4 regions of the Neobacillus canaveralius genome follow, and region 3 is predicted to be linked to each of the others. Evidence: riboswitches for the same ligand, from Rfam matches in the RefSeq annotation. Region 3 holds a riboswitch; each other region holds the start of a gene.
The links. Region 3 has a riboswitch for cyclic di-GMP ahead of ABC255_RS03705 (DUF3789 domain-containing protein). Riboswitches for the same ligand answer to the same signal wherever they lie in the genome.
Positions count from the first base shown of each region.

Region 1: it holds a riboswitch for cyclic di-GMP, as region 3 does, so the genes downstream of both, ABC255_RS23665 (ATPase, T2SS/T4P/T4SS family) here and ABC255_RS03705 (DUF3789 domain-containing protein) in region 3, are expected to answer to the same signal.
Region 2: it holds a riboswitch for cyclic di-GMP, as region 3 does, so the genes downstream of both, ABC255_RS05855 (anti-repressor SinI family protein) here and ABC255_RS03705 (DUF3789 domain-containing protein) in region 3, are expected to answer to the same signal.
Region 4: it holds a riboswitch for cyclic di-GMP, as region 3 does, so the genes downstream of both, ABC255_RS25295 (anti-repressor SinI family protein) here and ABC255_RS03705 (DUF3789 domain-containing protein) in region 3, are expected to answer to the same signal.

Region 1 is NZ_JBDFLL010000001.1:4,826,403-4,830,290, reverse strand. Features, by position in the region: gene gerPC (spore germination protein GerPC) at 1-275, opposite strand, end outside; gene ABC255_RS23675 (spore germination protein GerPB) at 285-521, opposite strand; gene ABC255_RS23670 (spore germination protein) at 540-764, opposite strand; cyclic di-GMP riboswitch class I at 994-1,080, shown strand; gene ABC255_RS23665 (ATPase, T2SS/T4P/T4SS family) at 1,287-1,895, shown strand; gene ABC255_RS23660 (YisL family protein) at 1,981-2,340, shown strand; gene ABC255_RS23655 (ubiquitin-like small modifier protein 1) at 2,458-2,730, shown strand; gene ABC255_RS23650 (MoaD-like domain-containing protein) at 2,732-3,004, shown strand; gene ABC255_RS23645 (aldehyde ferredoxin oxidoreductase family protein) at 3,061-3,888, opposite strand, start outside.
Region 2 is NZ_JBDFLL010000001.1:1,213,379-1,217,266, forward strand. Features, by position in the region: gene ABC255_RS05845 (DUF421 domain-containing protein) at 1-383, opposite strand, end outside; gene ABC255_RS05850 (lactonase family protein) at 410-1,468, opposite strand; cyclic di-GMP riboswitch class I at 1,757-1,840, shown strand; gene ABC255_RS05855 (anti-repressor SinI family protein) at 1,869-1,997, shown strand; gene ABC255_RS05860 (DsbA family protein) at 2,251-2,973, shown strand; gene ABC255_RS05865 (disulfide oxidoreductase) at 2,966-3,373, shown strand; gene ABC255_RS05870 (Dps family protein) at 3,415-3,861, opposite strand.
Region 3 is NZ_JBDFLL010000001.1:759,832-763,719, reverse strand. Features, by position in the region: gene ABC255_RS03715 (flagellar motor protein MotB) at 1-620, shown strand, start outside; gene ABC255_RS03710 (C39 family peptidase) at 649-1,365, shown strand; cyclic di-GMP riboswitch class I at 1,501-1,584, shown strand; gene ABC255_RS03705 (DUF3789 domain-containing protein) at 1,629-1,748, shown strand; gene ABC255_RS03700 (DoxX family membrane protein) at 1,859-2,368, opposite strand; gene ABC255_RS03695 (carbohydrate kinase family protein) at 2,510-3,442, opposite strand; gene ABC255_RS03690 (glycoside hydrolase family 32 protein) at 3,531-3,888, opposite strand, start outside.
Region 4 is NZ_JBDFLL010000001.1:5,166,605-5,170,492, reverse strand. Features, by position in the region: gene hutH (histidine ammonia-lyase) at 285-1,817, shown strand; gene ABC255_RS25300 (hypothetical protein) at 1,830-1,994, opposite strand; cyclic di-GMP riboswitch class I at 2,610-2,697, shown strand; gene ABC255_RS25295 (anti-repressor SinI family protein) at 2,730-2,879, shown strand; gene ABC255_RS25290 (helix-turn-helix domain-containing protein) at 2,937-3,266, opposite strand; gene map (type I methionyl aminopeptidase) at 3,473-3,888, shown strand, end outside.

The DNA.
Region 1 (3,888 bases), 4.1 Mb from region 3:
GGTGTATTTAAGGATTGATTTTGTACAGCAAAATCTTCAATATTTGCCAAATCTGATGGGTTAAGGCCAATGTTTAATGTTCCATCAAGAGTTTCAACCTTCAATTGATCAAATTTATATTCGATTTTATCAACCTGAATGGTAGGCTTATCCTTTAATTGCTTCAATTGTTCCTGTTGTTTTTGAATGGTCTGTTCCAGAGCAGCAATTCTGTTTTCTTGTATTTGTAGTGTCATTTGGACCCATTGAAGAAGTTGTGAATAATCCTGATACATACCATCACCTCACTGTGTTTCTTCTCCTCGCCCAACGCCCCCCAAAGGTACTGCAACACTAGATTGCCCATTTGTTGTTTGAGTGCCTCCTGCCTTCGGGGCTGGCTTTGAAAAACCTCCTGTATTATGCAAATATGAGGCAGGTTTAATGATTCCGGCACTGCCAATTTGCAGGACAGAAGAATTTGTAATACTGTTAATTTTAATAAAATTTATTTGAATAGATTGCTGAATATAAAAATTCATATAAAGATCACCCATTCCCTAGGCATTTAGGAAGATTCCTTGATCTACACCATCTGAATCGTTTGTGTTTGTATGACTTAAATTGTTATTATGAACCATTAAACTTTCACCCGTATTAAAGGACCCAGCACCGGAAAAAGTTTTTGCAGATGAAAATGGCATGATTTTATAGACATCTCCGATATGAAAAACGGAACTGCTGCCAAGTGAAATGACTTGTGCAACTCCTACAATCGCTGGCATCAACAACACCCTTTACCTTTTATTCTTCTAATATCGTATGTATGGGTTGGTGTAATGTGATTCATTCGCCTAAATAAAGTAAAGCTAATATTAGGTGGTTGGGAAAATTATAGAATTAGGTCATACTACCTATACTTTATTAAAAAATGGTATAATAGTAGGATATGAGATAAAGGCAAAAGGACTTATGATAGATTTAAGAGATCAGTCGGAAATGTAAAACACTGATTCTCGATAAAGGCAAAACTGGTGAAAATCAGTGACGCAAAGCTAAAGGGGCTAAGGTGCTTTCGCACTACGCCAGCCAGTTACCGAAAGAATAGGGTGTTTTTCGTAGATAACAGCATTGCTTACATAGGTCTTTCTATGTGCAATGTTGTACTTCATTTGTTAACCCCCCTTTCGGTAAAGGCGGGGTTATTTTTATTCTGTTTTATCGACCCCTGCCTAACCGTTTTATCTTCTTTATGTTTTGTGAGCAAATTGGTTTTCAAAAAAACAAAAACAAGGCGGGTGGAATGTATGGGGCTATTAAAACAAATCCAACAAAGTGATGGAATACAAGATGTAGATTACAAATTGTACAGATCAGCAAGGCTGGCTAAAAGAAGGAATTCATGGAAACCTTTAGATATGAAGGATTTAATACGTAACGGTACCATGTCAAAGGAAATGGCGCTATTCCTCTGTACATGTGTGAAAGCTAGATTAAATATTCTAGTAAGCGGAGGAACAGGGGCAGGTAAAACCACCCTGGTCAATGCACTTTCCACTTTCATTCCAAAAGAGGAAAGGAATCTTATTGGAGATGTTCGTGGTAATGATGTACGTGAAATACTTCGGAATGAAAATAAAGAACTAAATGGTTTTCTTGCGACAGGACATTCCAGCAGTCCAAGTAATATGATTGACCGGTTGGAAATCATTGCTTATCTTGAAGGGATAAATTTGCCTATCAAAGCGATTAGGGAAAAAATCGCTGGAACAATTGACATCATTGTCCACCTCTCACGTACAAATGATGGGGAAAGGAAAATTACGAAAATCACAGAGATACAGGGAATCGCAGAGGATCAGATTGTGCTAAGAGATATTTTTACGATAAATCCTCTTGAAGGTTCATATTATTAGTATCCCGCTTTTTTTTTAGGATTTTCGGAACGCCTATGGTATGATAGTGTTGCTATAAGCAATGCATACATAGGAGGAAAATGAAATGATTCATGGTCACGTTACAGCTTGGGTTTTAGCTCTAATTTTATTTATTGTCGCTATATTTTTACTGAAAAGCGGAAAAGAAAAGGGCGCTAAAATTGTTCGAATGATTTTACGTGTGCTTTACTTGTTAATTATTGCAACTGGTGTTGGACTAATTTTCATGCTTTCCAATATTGATTTGTTGTATATATTAAAAGCGGTAGTAGGGATATGGGTAATTGGTTTATTTGAAATGATCCTTAGTAAGGTTGCACAAAATAGAAAGACTTCTGTTTTATGGATACAATTTGTTATTGCCTTCTTACTTGTATTGTATTTAGGTTTTGATAAACTGCCAATGTCGATTTTTCACGTATAAGATAGAATGTTAGAAAGAGCTGCCCAAGTTTATCGGCAGCTCTTTTTTAGTTTAAAAATAGATGACAGGAATTGCAAATAGTTTTACTATTTAATTAAGGGGAGAGGAGTGATTGGGATGCTAGTAAGAGTGTTTGCTAATCTCCGGCAAATTTGCGGCGGAGTTGGGGTTGAGGTTAAGCCTGAAGGTCAACGGGTTATTGATGTACTTGAAAGAATGGTTGAAATGTTTCCTGACTTGAAGGATGAAATATTTACTCCTGAAAAGGAGCTGCTTCCATTTGTTCATGTTTTTATTAACGGAAGAAATATTATTCATTTGGATGGTCTTGAGACCATTGTTAAAGAAACCGATCAATTTGCACTATTTCCTCCTGTGGCGGGTGGCTAATATGCTGCAGCAGGAATTAGAGTTCCGTGGAATAAATCGAAAGCACCTAGGAATGTATTTTGAAGAGTTAGGCGGTAAACAAATTACAGATCAGTTTCCTTACATATATAAATCTGACGACTGGTATGGAGAAATAGTAGGGGAAGAGGAGCTTTCAATAACGTCTACTTTTAAAGTGAATCGTGTCTATATTCTTTTTTGTGCTAAAGATGACATGACCCTTAAAGAGCTAATCAAAAATTACCGGGTGAAAACAAGAAGGATAGGCGGATAGTTAATTTTCGAATCAAAAGGCTTCTGCAAAACATGCAGAAGCCTTTGCTTATTTCATTAGACTAATTGATTTTCCGGGTCAATAATTTCTAGCTCACGAAGCTTTGCTTCGGTAACTATTCCAGCCTGCCAACCGCGGACTTGGTAGTACTCTTTTAGCATGATATCCATACGGCTGACCTCACCAGCACTATTACCAGAAGCAGGTTCTTCAGTGAACCGTTTTGGCAGATAGTCATCTTCTTCTTTATCGAAACCAGCGAGGTTATTGTAATAACGCTCAAGATTATAGATTCTTTCTCCAGCCTTCATCACATCATCAGCAGTCATCGGAATACCCGTCATGGTGCTATATTGTTCAGCATAATGCTCGGCGTTTTCAGAGAAGGATGAAAACTTACAAATATTCATAGAATCAGAGAAAGCAAGCATATCTTGGAATACTTTTAATAACTCACCTTTTCCTTCTGGCTTAAGGCGGTCTGTAGGCTCTGGAATACCCGCAATTTCACTTGCAACCGTATAGCCGCGCAGGTGGCAGGCTCCGCGGTTACTAGTTGCATAACCGAGACCAATACCTTGAATGCCACGTGGGTCATATGCGGGAATGGATTGTCCCTTTACAGACATAGAAAGTTCTGGTGCCCCCCAAGAAGCAGTTGCTTTTGCAGGTCCTTCAGCAAGGATTCCGCCAAACCCTTCACGGAATGCAATTTTCTTAGTTAAATCAATCATAGAATCTGCATCGCCCCAGATAAGCTCTTCCGTAATCAAACCTTTTTCATAGGCTTCCATTGTTACGGAGAAGCAGTGACCTAGTTCAATGGTATCAATACCGTACTCATTACAGCGGTCAATCAGATAAGAGATGGCCTCAGCATCGCT
Region 2 (3,888 bases), 450 kb from region 3:
TCTAATAAAATATCGATGGATATTCTGGCTTTATTCAAACCTTTATTGATAATTTCCCCGTCTTTAACAAGTGTAATGGGTGCAGGAGTAATTAGATTTCTTATCCTCGGAAATTTTAATATCGTATAAACACTGCCAATATATAATACCACCAAAACCACAGTAGTCGTCAGAGAACCCTTTAATCCAAGATGTTCATCTGACAATGGGTGGGCAATGATGTTCCCAATTATAAGAGCGATAGCGAAATCAATCAATCTTAGTTGCGCAATGGAACGCTGGCCCATTGCCTTGGCTACAAGAATCAAAAAGAAATAGGCTACCACTGCGCGAAGGATCCACTCAAATGTCGTTAGTGTTTCCTGACTATGAAAGAAATCCAGCGTTACCACATCCTTAGGGTTAGGTTCTAATTTCTTATAAACTTAACACAAACCGGGTAAGGCACCTTAATATCTGATTGTAAGAGAGTCAATTTACCAGTGTTTTCATCTCTTGAATATAAAACGATATTGCTCGATTCTTGATTAGAAGCAACAATGAATTTTTCAGAAGGGTCAATCTCAAAATCCCTTGGCCAATCTCCTTCTGTTGAGGTGTGTTCTACAAAGCTTAGTTCACCGGACTCTTGATTGATTTGGAACAGGGCAATGCTGTTATGACCACGGTTACCAGCATAAACAAAACGACCGTCCGCAGAAATATGTATGGCACTTCCTTGGTTATTTTCTGTAAAATCTTCCGGCAGAGTAGAAATATATTGTATTTCAGTAAAATGGCCGTTTTCTGGATGATAATTTAATGCTATAACCTCGGAGCTAAACTCGGTCATGATATAAGCATATTTTCCATTAGGATGGAAAGCAATGTGTCTCGGGCCGCTGCCAGCCTTTATTGGAAGAAGACTTACTTTTTCAATTGTGCCATTGTCATTTACTTTATAGGTAATTAGGGCATCAGTTCCCAGTTCAACAACAGCTAAATATTTTTCATCCGGTGTGACTCCTGCGTAATGGGTATGCGCTTTTTCCTGTCTTGGGTCAGGACCTGAACCCTCATGTTTAAAAATTGACATAGCAGGCTGCACGGAGCCATCTTCGTGATTTAGCAAAGAGGATTCTACTGTTCCTTTATGATAATTAGCGCTAAAAACATAGTTGTTTTTAGTGTCCACACTAACATGACAAGGTGATGCACCTTCTGAGAATTGGCTGTTTATTGCTGTTAACTCACCGTTATCGTTAATAGAAAAAGCTGCTAATCCTCCAGTGTCACCTTCTTTTACAACGGAATAAAGATAACGATTATTTGAGCTAATTGTTAGATATGTAGGGTTTTCTAACTTAGCTGCAACTTTAACGTCTACTATAGTCCTCTTATCTGTGTCTAGCGTGAAAGAATAAATACCTTCGCTATCACCTTTGGTATATGTTCCGATAAAACCTGTGTACTGTTTTTTTTCAGTCATCATTTAAACTCCTTTAATGAAATATCATCATTTTATTTTATCAAACTACCCAAAGAATTATTAAAACATGTTCTAGTGAGTGTATGTTTTATGAATACATTAAAAGACAAAAATATACAAGTAATAAGTATCATTAGTCTATTTTCGACCTCAAATCATTTATCTATCTCCGACCTTCTCTGTACTTTTATTATCTAAGTGTATAAATTTGTCATAATTTTTAGAATTAATTATGTTCGATATAAAGAATATGTGTGGTACTATTTTCTTATGAACTTTATAACTTTAATTAGATATAGGCAAATCTTTCGAAAGATTAGGGCGCAAAGCTTCAGGTCTAAAGTGCTAAACGATGACGGCTGAGTAGCCTAGGACAAATATTTTAGGAGGACACCCTTACATGTTACCCACTCTATTAGATGAAAAAGAAGTAGATAAGGAATGGCTAGAACTCATCTTAGAAGCTCGATATTTAGGGATTACTGTTGATGAAATTAAGGATTTCCTAAAAGACCCTTCGAATACATAAACATGTCCTCCTTTGATATTTACCTACTTAGTAAAGCTGCCAATTGTAGCTTACAAAAAAAGGATTATGAAAAAAGAAATTGCTCTAAAAAAAATGTCCATTAAAATGGGCCTTTTTTCGTTTAAAGGACAATCTAATAATATACGTTCTGATTAATAGGCATTTTTATTTTCATTACAGTATAAGTTTAGTAAAATTTAATCTAACATTACTGTATGGAGTTAAAACTATCACATAAATAAGGAGTTTGATTATGGCGCAAGGAAAAAAAAGTACTAAAAAAGGAACGACGAAACCACAATCCTCATCATCAAAATTTGTTTTTTGGATTATTGGATTGATTGCAATAGCTATTATTGGATTTATCTTTCTAGCTAACAACCAGAAATCTGATGATAGTGCTAAAGAAGCGATTGATTATTCCAATCAGCCTTTTTTAGGTGAAGAATCAGCACCTGTTTCAATTGTAGAATTTGGCGATTATAAGTGCCCGAATTGTAAAAACTTTGCGGAAAATGTTGTACCACAAGTAGTAAAAGAATTTGTTGATACAGGCAAAGCAAAATTTTATTATTTCCATTATCCATTTATTAATGTTGATTCAGATCGAACAGCTAAATTTTCAGAGGCGGTTTATCATGAGTTAGGCAACGAAAAATTTTGGGAGTTTCATGAACTTATTTTCGATAAGCAGCCGGAAGATACCCGATATGAAACAATTGATGTTTTTACAGAGGAATTTTTAACCAAAACATTGCAAGAAATGGCTACTGAGGAAGAGGTTAATAAAGTAGTTGCTTATTTTGATACAAAAGCTCCGGAAGAGGCTTGGAAAAGTGATGAAGCCCTTGGAGGAAAATTAGGAGTTAGTGGAACACCTACCATTTTTGTTAATGGGAAGCGATTTGATGGACAAACAATGGACGATTTAAACAAATTAGTAGAGGAAGCGGCAAAGGAGAAAGGGAATGAATAAACCTTTACTGCTTGCATGGGTTGCAGCACTTATTGCAACCATTGGGAGTTTGTATTTCAGTGAAGTTCTCCACTACATTCCATGTACGCTTTGCTGGTATCAGCGAATCTTTATGTATCCATTAGCAATCATTCTAGGAATTGCCTTTTACCGAAATGATAACGATATTGTGAAATACACCTTACCGTTATCGATCATTGGAATGCTCATTTCAGGCTACCATACGGCTCTTCAAAAGATTCCCTATCTGCAGCAATTTGAAATGTGTAAAAGTGGTGTACCTTGCTCAAAAGATTATATTAACTGGCTTGGATTTATCACCATTCCAATCCTGGCGTTTACCGCGTTCACGATTATTACCATTTGCTTAGTTATCATTGCACGAAACCAAAATAAATAAGGCTCAAGCAAATGCTTGAGTCTTATTTTTATTACCGTAATTTAGATTGATTTGCCAAGGAATGCTGTTAGCATCCATACATGTTTTTCTAAACCAGAATGAATTGCAAGGAGCATATCGCCTGTTGTTTCATCGTCCTTTTCACCGGCAATGCTCATACCTTCTTTTAATTCTCCAATAATAATTGAAAAATCATTAATAATGGTTTGAACCATTTCTTCAGCAGTTTCGCTGCCTTGTGCTTCTTGAATAGATGAAAGTTCTAGACATTCTCTCATAGTAGCAACAGGATTTCCTCCGATTGCAAGTAATCGTTCTGCTAATTCATCTACATGCAATCCAGCCTCGTTATAAAATTCCTCAAATTTAGCGTGCAAGGTAAAAAACTGCCCGCCCTTTACATACCAATGGTAGTTATGTAACTTGATATACAATACTGACCAGTTTGCAATTTGTTTATTAAGTATGCTGACTAATTGATTTTCCATTATGAACCCTCCATCATTTTGTCCTCT
Region 3 (3,888 bases):
CATCCAGCACCGTTGACAAAGATAAATATCAATCGATCATGGAATCCTTTCAATCTGAATTAACGGGGACAAAAATTGACAATCAACAAGCAGGTCTATCGCCGAACCCTTCCTCTCCACAACTAGAGGTAGGACTGCCAGAGGAAGAAGTAAAAGGCGAAACCAATGACAAAGAACTGGATGTATTAAGGGAACAGCTCGAAAGCTATATAAATAACAATAGTCTGCAGGATATGGTCTCTCTCCAAGAAACGGAAAAGGGAATTGAAGTTTCGTTAAAAGACGTTGTGTTATTTGATTCTGGAAGAGCGGATTTAAAAGAGCGCTCGTATCAAACCTTAAACGGGCTTGTCGGTTTGATTAATACCGTTCCGAATCCGATCAGCATTGAAGGTCATACTGACAATGTTCCGGCACACAATACTGTCTATAATTCCAATTGGGAACTGTCTGCCGCTCGGGCCGCAAGTGTTCTCCACTACTTTGAGTCACAAAAGGTTCAAGCAAATCGCATGCAGTTTTCAGGATTTGGAGAATTTCAGCCTCTTTATCCAAATGATTCGGATGAAAATCGCCAGTCAAATCGGCGAGTAACTGTTGTGATTTTACGAGAAAGTTAAAAATTTCTGGGGAGCAGAGGATGCAACTGTGAAAAAGGTTGTTATATATGGGGTTAGTATACTAGTTTTATGTTTTTCTATATTGGCAGACGTGGGTACAGGCCGTAACGAAGAAGACGCGGCTGCTACTCCCTTTACAAAAGTGGTGTTGGCCGAGGAAATCCAATTGGATGTACCTTTACTCAATCAAATGGATGAACCCCGGTTATTCAACGGCTGTGAAGTAACCAGTTTAGCTATGTTACTGCAATATTGGGGAATCGACGTAACTAAAAATGAACTCGCCGCACAAATCCCAAGGGTTCCTCTTCTCTACGATGATGGGAAAAGTGGAAATCCCAATATGGGATTTGTTGGTGATATGGAAACTGGTCCTGGTTTAGGTGTCTACCATGGACCGATTTTTTATTTAGCGAATACCAATGTCAATGACCAGTTGGTGGTTCAAAATTTATCAAACTATCCTTTTTCCTCCATCCTGGAAAAAGTAAGTCAAGGTCTTCCTGTTTGGGTGATTACCACCACCAGCTTTTCACCCTTACCCGATTTCGAAACATGGTCTACACCACAAGGGACCGTTGGAATTACGTTTAAAATGCACAGTGTCGTCATTACCGGCTACGATCAAGAATACATCTATCTCAACGATCCATACGGTACAAAAAACAAAAAAGTGGATAGAAAAAATTTCATCTCCTCATGGGAGCAAATGGGCTCACAAGCAATCGTCATCGAACCCAAATAAAAGGTTGCTAAAGAATCTATTTAAGTTATTTATCATGTTTTTAGTTTTTTTCGACATTTTATTAAACTTTTAAATCAATGTTGTCGATACAATAGAATACTAAGGAAAATTCACCAAAAATAAAAAAACATTAATCGTACGAAAAGGCAAAATGACCGAAAGGTGATGACGCAAAACTATAGGGGCTAAAGTGAAAAACAACGCTAGCCAGTTACCGAATATGTAATCCTTCCTACGATTAAGTGAAAATGGAGGAAAAATTAATGTTAACTTTTATACTAGGCGTAGCCATAGGAGCACTTACCATGCTAATCACCATGAGTCTAATGGCAGTAGCAAAAAACGCCGATCAACAAATGAATCTTTTCATATCAAAAGAATAATAAAATTGCTAGAATGACTGTCCGCCTCAGGTGGACAGTGTCCACGGGCGGTGCCTGTCACCCATAAAAAAGACGATTCGGGGGGAACGAATCGTCTCTGTGCCTACAAGTTAGGCAGCTGCTTTATTTTTTTCAGTATGAGTATTTAGTGTTTTACGGATGAATGGAACCACCCAGCGGTCTAAACCATATCTTCCAGCATTGTAGCCCGCTGTTAAGATAATGAAGCCTAAGAAGATGTCTGTTGGGTTATGAGATACGGTTCCTGCTAAGAAGAAGCTGAAGTTCATTACTAGACCGAAAAACATTGCTGCTGTTGTTAAACATCCTAGAAGAAGTCCTAAGCCGATTAACGTTTCGCCCCAAGGAACGATGAAGTTGAATACATCGATGTTTTGTAAAGCAAAGCTTTCTAAGAAGTTAGCGTACCATCCGTATACCATGTTGCCATCTGGTCCTTTTACTGGATTTGCAATCGCACCTTTTAGAAAACCAGAAGCGTCAAACCCGCCTGTTAATTTATGAAAACCAGCAGTGAACCAAGAGTAGCCAAGGTATAAACGAATAATAGTTAAAATAGCTGCTGAGATTTTATTTTCTCTTAAAAAGTTGTTAAACATAAGTCATTCCGCCTTTCAAAATTTGTTTGCTCTTTATACTTACACTATATTGGATTTTGTTAGTTAGTAACATAGGTATAGTGTTAAGTTCACAGTTTGTTTGAAATGTTATGACGGAAGTTTGAACAACAGTTATGGTAATCAGGATAATGCAGATAAAACGTCTTCTAACGTAGGTAATGCAGAAATTGCACCCACCTTAGTACATACTAAAGCACCAACTCTATTACTAAAGTAAATAATTTTTTTAAGCTTCTCAAAGTCTTCTATCTCAGGGTTATCTTTTGCGAATTGGAATAAGGTTGCCCCAACAAATGCGTCACCGGCACCTGTCGAGTCAACGGATTTTATTTTTACACTTGGAACAATTTCACTTTTTTCCCTATTTGACAGATATGTTCCCTCACTACCTAATGTTACAGCAACTACTTTCGCTCCTAATTCATGAAGATGATTTGTTCCCTCTGCCAAGTTAGGGATTCCTGTAATTAGTTTTAGCTCCTCATCGCTCACTTTTACAAAATCAGCTAAGGAGCTTCCCTTCTTTGCCAAGTGGATAAATTCGGAAATTCTGTTTTTCCATAAATCTTTTCGGTAATTAGGATCAAATGAAATAAATTTCCCTTGTTCCTTTGCATGACGCATTACTTGAAAATAAGTGGATTGAAAGGGGTCGCTTAATAAAGCAGTGGCAGAACCAAAATGATGAATTGCAGCCTCATTTAGCTTATCGATATCAATTTCTTCCTCCACTAAGAAAGCATCAGCACCGCGATTAAATACAAAATCTCTTTCGCCATTTGCCTGTAGGGATACAAAGGCCAATGTGGTTGGATGAAAATCATCGAACACAAGCATTGCTGTATCTACTTGGACATCATCCAGCGTTTTCTTGAGAAAATGTCCAAATGGATCATTTCCGACTTTTCCGCTAAAAAGAGCTGTCCCCCCTAATTTCGCAATCGTCGCACAGACATTAGCCGGCGCTCCCCCAGCTTGTTTTTGAAAATTTTGTCCTTTTAATAAGTTAATGTCCACATCGGTACAGAAAAAATCGATTAATAATTCACCCATGCATATAATTGATGAACTCAAACCAAACACCCTCCTTTTAAAAAATAAAGCTCTAACCATTTAACCGATTAGAGCTTCCATATTTCGTTTACTTGCTCCAAATGGAATCAAGTTCCGTGACGTTTAATTCCAACACATTTGTAGTTCCTTCATTTGAAAATAAAACGAGTTTTTGCCCTGATTGGGATGGAAACAGTAAGCTGGTAATAGCAGCCTCACCATTGTTTGCAAATACCTCGACTGAGGATGTATCTAAAAACAACTGAAGTTTCAATCTTTGATTATCCAACTTTAATGGTGCTTCTTGTACCGCTTGGAAGGATGTCGAAAAGGTATGTTCTCCAGAAAGTGTTCGGTCAACAAATAACTTCTCTTCTGCTGCATTATAACCAATGACTGTTTTTTCCTCTTCAGAGTGTTGGATGATAAGTCCAAATTGGCCTGAA
Region 4 (3,888 bases), 4.4 Mb from region 3:
TTGTATATAAAGCCTATATTGTAAACAGCAGGAATCCTTTCTTATATTATCTTGCTAAAGTGATATTGTGCTAAAATTCTGACAATTGCATTGACAATCAAGCTTCTTATCACATACAATAATTATTAATCTAATAGAATTTTTGAATGGACTGATAACCTATGAGGCATCCAAAAACAAAATTAAATTATGTAATGTTTATAAAAGAGGCTGGACTCCAAATCTAATGTGATATGGAATCCAGCCTCTTTCTTTATTCTATTAAAGTGGTAGAGGTGAGAAATATGATTATGCTAACAGGTCAAAGTTTAACGTTGGAGCAAATGAAAGAAGTTTTATATCGAAACGAAAAGGTTATTGCTTCTGAGAAAAGTATGGACCTTGTAAAGAAAAGCCGTGAAGCGGTGGAGAAAATCGTTTCCAATCATAAAGTGGTGTACGGTATAAATACAGGTTTTGGAAAGTTCAGTGATGTCATAATCGATAAAGAACACGTTAGGGATTTACAACTAAACTTAATTCGCTCCCATGCTTGTGGAGTCGGCGACCCTTTTCCTGAGATTGTTTCAAAAGTTATGGTGCTTTTACGAGCCAATGCACTTTTAAAAGGATATTCAGGTGTTAGACCCATCGTGATTGAGAAACTATTGGAATTGCTAAATGCTGAAATCATCCCGGTTATTCCTCAACAGGGTTCACTGGGTGCCAGCGGTGATTTGGCTCCACTCTCCCATTTAGCTTTAGTGCTGATTGGGGAAGGGGAAGTATTTTACAAAGGAAATAGGATGGATTCAATCCATGCGCTGCAAATGGAAGGGATTCTTCCGATAACATTAGAGGCAAAAGAGGGTCTCGCGTTAATTAATGGAACACAGGCGATGACAGCTATGGGAGTTGTCGGCTATCTTGAAGCGGAACAGCTGGCATTTGAAAGTGAACTAATCGCTGCAATGACAATTGAAGGATTGAACGGAATCATTGACGCCTTTGCCGAGGAGGTTCATGTAGCAAGAGGCTACCAACAGCAAATTGACACGGCAGCGAGAATCCGCGGTTACCTAAGTGATAGTTTATTAACCAGTGTTCAGGGAGAATATCGTGTTCAAGATGCTTATTCTATAAGGTGTATTCCACAGGTTCATGGAGCTTCTTGGCAGGCACTGGATTATGTAAAAGAAAAATTAGAAATCGAAATGAATGCCGCTACAGACAATCCATTAATATTTGATGACGGAGAAAAGGTTATTTCAGGAGGGAATTTTCATGGGCAGCCAATTGCTTTCGCGATGGATTTTATGAAAATTGCCGTTGCCGAGCTTGCGAATATATCTGAAAGACGTATCGAGAGATTAGTAAATCCACAGTTGAACGATTTGCCGCCTTTCTTAAGCCCTGAGCCTGGTTTGCAGTCAGGTGCGATGATTATGCAATATGCGGCGGCGTCGTTAGTATCAGAAAATAAAACACTGGCACACCCAGCAAGTGTCGATTCCATTCCCTCCTCTGCTAATCAGGAAGACCATGTGAGCATGGGAACGATCGCCTCTAGGCATGCGTATCAAATCATTCAGAATGCTCGAAGAGTGCTGGCGATTGAACTAATTTGTGCCATGCAGGGTGTTGAAATTCGCGGGGTAGATAAAATGGCCAGCCAGACCAAGCGGGTGTATGAAAAGGGGAGGGAGCTTGTTGCTTCTATAAAGAAGGATCGAATCTTTTCAATAGATATTGAAAGGGCTGCAACAGGTCTAAAAGAATGGGACTTAAAGAAGCTTATTCAAAAATTTGATAATGTTAGGCAGGCAAAAAAGGCGTGAAAATCACGCCTTTTATTCTACGTCTTTCGTTTCTACCCTATTCTTAAATGCCTCTTGCACTACAATAAATTCCTCGTCTCCAATGGCATCCTTTGAGTGTTTCTCAACTACGTTATCTTTTGGTAAATTTCCAGGATGACCTTTCTTCTTATGGTTAAAATGTTCTCCACGTGCCAAATTAAACACTCCTTTCGTCTTCGAATGTATCATTCCCAAACGAAGGAAAATTATTAGTGGAGAGGAGAGACAGAGTATTAATCACCTTCTATATTTTCATCAGACTTTGCAGGTTTACAAATGCGATCAAGAAGGTAACCAAAAAATACAACAAAGGCTATTGGGATAGCGTAATTCAACACATGAATGGTTGTCATTGACTAGATCCACCACCAATATTAGAATATTTACAATATTTAGTATATTTTAATGGTGTTTATGGTAGATGTCAATTGTCACAAAATAGACAAATTTCACTGCGTTTTTCTGGTCTTTTTGTATCGTTTTATAAAGACTTTCATTAGGTAAAATAACCTAATATCGACTTTTATCCCTCTGTTTTTCCGTAAATCTTCCATATTGATTGTGAATTTCAGGAATTCTGCGAATTCCATAAAGCTCTTTTGTAGAAAATTGGAATATTTTGTGTAAAAAAAAGGTTCGAAAAAATAAACCATTTGACAAATTCCAACACGATACTGAAAAAGTACTATATATAATAAACATAGTCATTATTTAACAGGAAAGCTTGTCTATTGAATATACTGAATAATCAATGATTTATGAGTAATAAGAAACAGAAAAGGGCAAACCCATTGAAAAATGGGGACGCAAAGCCGAGGATCTAAGGTATAGATTTTACTATGATGGCCGGGCTACCTGGAATACGAATATGTATTTTAGGAGTGAATGTGAGTGGGCATAACTGACAGTATGAAAAATGGTATGGATGCAGAATGGCTAGCTCTTATTTTAGAGGCAAAGGACCTAGGAATTTCGAAGGAAACAATCCTTAATTTTCTCCATCAGAACGAAGCCAGAGAGGTAGTACTTAAGAATCGCTAAGATACATAAAAGAACAAAGCATACTACAAAAATCCTGGTAGTATGCTTTGTTCTTTTTTATTCGTTATTATTTTGGCCAATTCGCCACTTATTGAATTCAATAAAATCGCGAAATTGTTCTTTAGAGACACCCGAATCCATCGCCTCTTTAACAATGCTCATCCAATCACTATCTAATTCTTCTTTATTAATGTGTTCATTTATTAAATGGTCAACAGGAACGTTTAATACAGAAGAAATCTTTTCAAGGAATTGAATTGATGGATTTCTTTGCAGGTTTCGCTCAAGAGAGCTTAAATAAGATTTAGCAACTCCAGCTTGCTCAGCAAGTTCTGATAATGACATCCTTTTTTCTAACCGAAGTTTTTTTACACGATCACCTATCATGGGCTCACACACCTAATTTTTATTATTGCTATAATAATTTTATCAGAAAAGCGGAAAAAGTTCCATATTAAGAACAGTTTATTATGACAAAAATATTTATCAAAGTCAAAAACTTTTTGAAAAAATGTTAGCTTAGCGATAAGATTAAAGTGTGTTTCCAATTCTCTAAGAATACATAAAAATAATATAAAAAGGTTGGGAAGATCATGATTGTTCTTAAATCACTGCGGGAAATCGAGAGAATGAAAAAAGCAGGGGAAATTCTTGCTTCATGCCATAAAGAAATTGCAAAAATGATTAAACCAGGTATAACAACTTGGGAAATTGATGAGTTTGTGGATGATTTTCTTAAAAAACACAATGCCACCCCACAGCAAAAGGGCTATAAGGGCTATAAATACGCCACCTGTGCGAGCATTAACGACGAAATATGTCATGGATTCCCAAGAAAGGAACCATTAAAGGAAGGCGATATCGTAACAATAGATATGGTCGTCAACTATAATGGCGGATTAGCGGATTCAGCATGGTCTTATGCTATTGGAACTGTCCCTAAGGAAACAGATCATTTATTAATGGTTACAAAAGAGGCACTCTATAAAGGAATTGAGCAGGCTGTCCC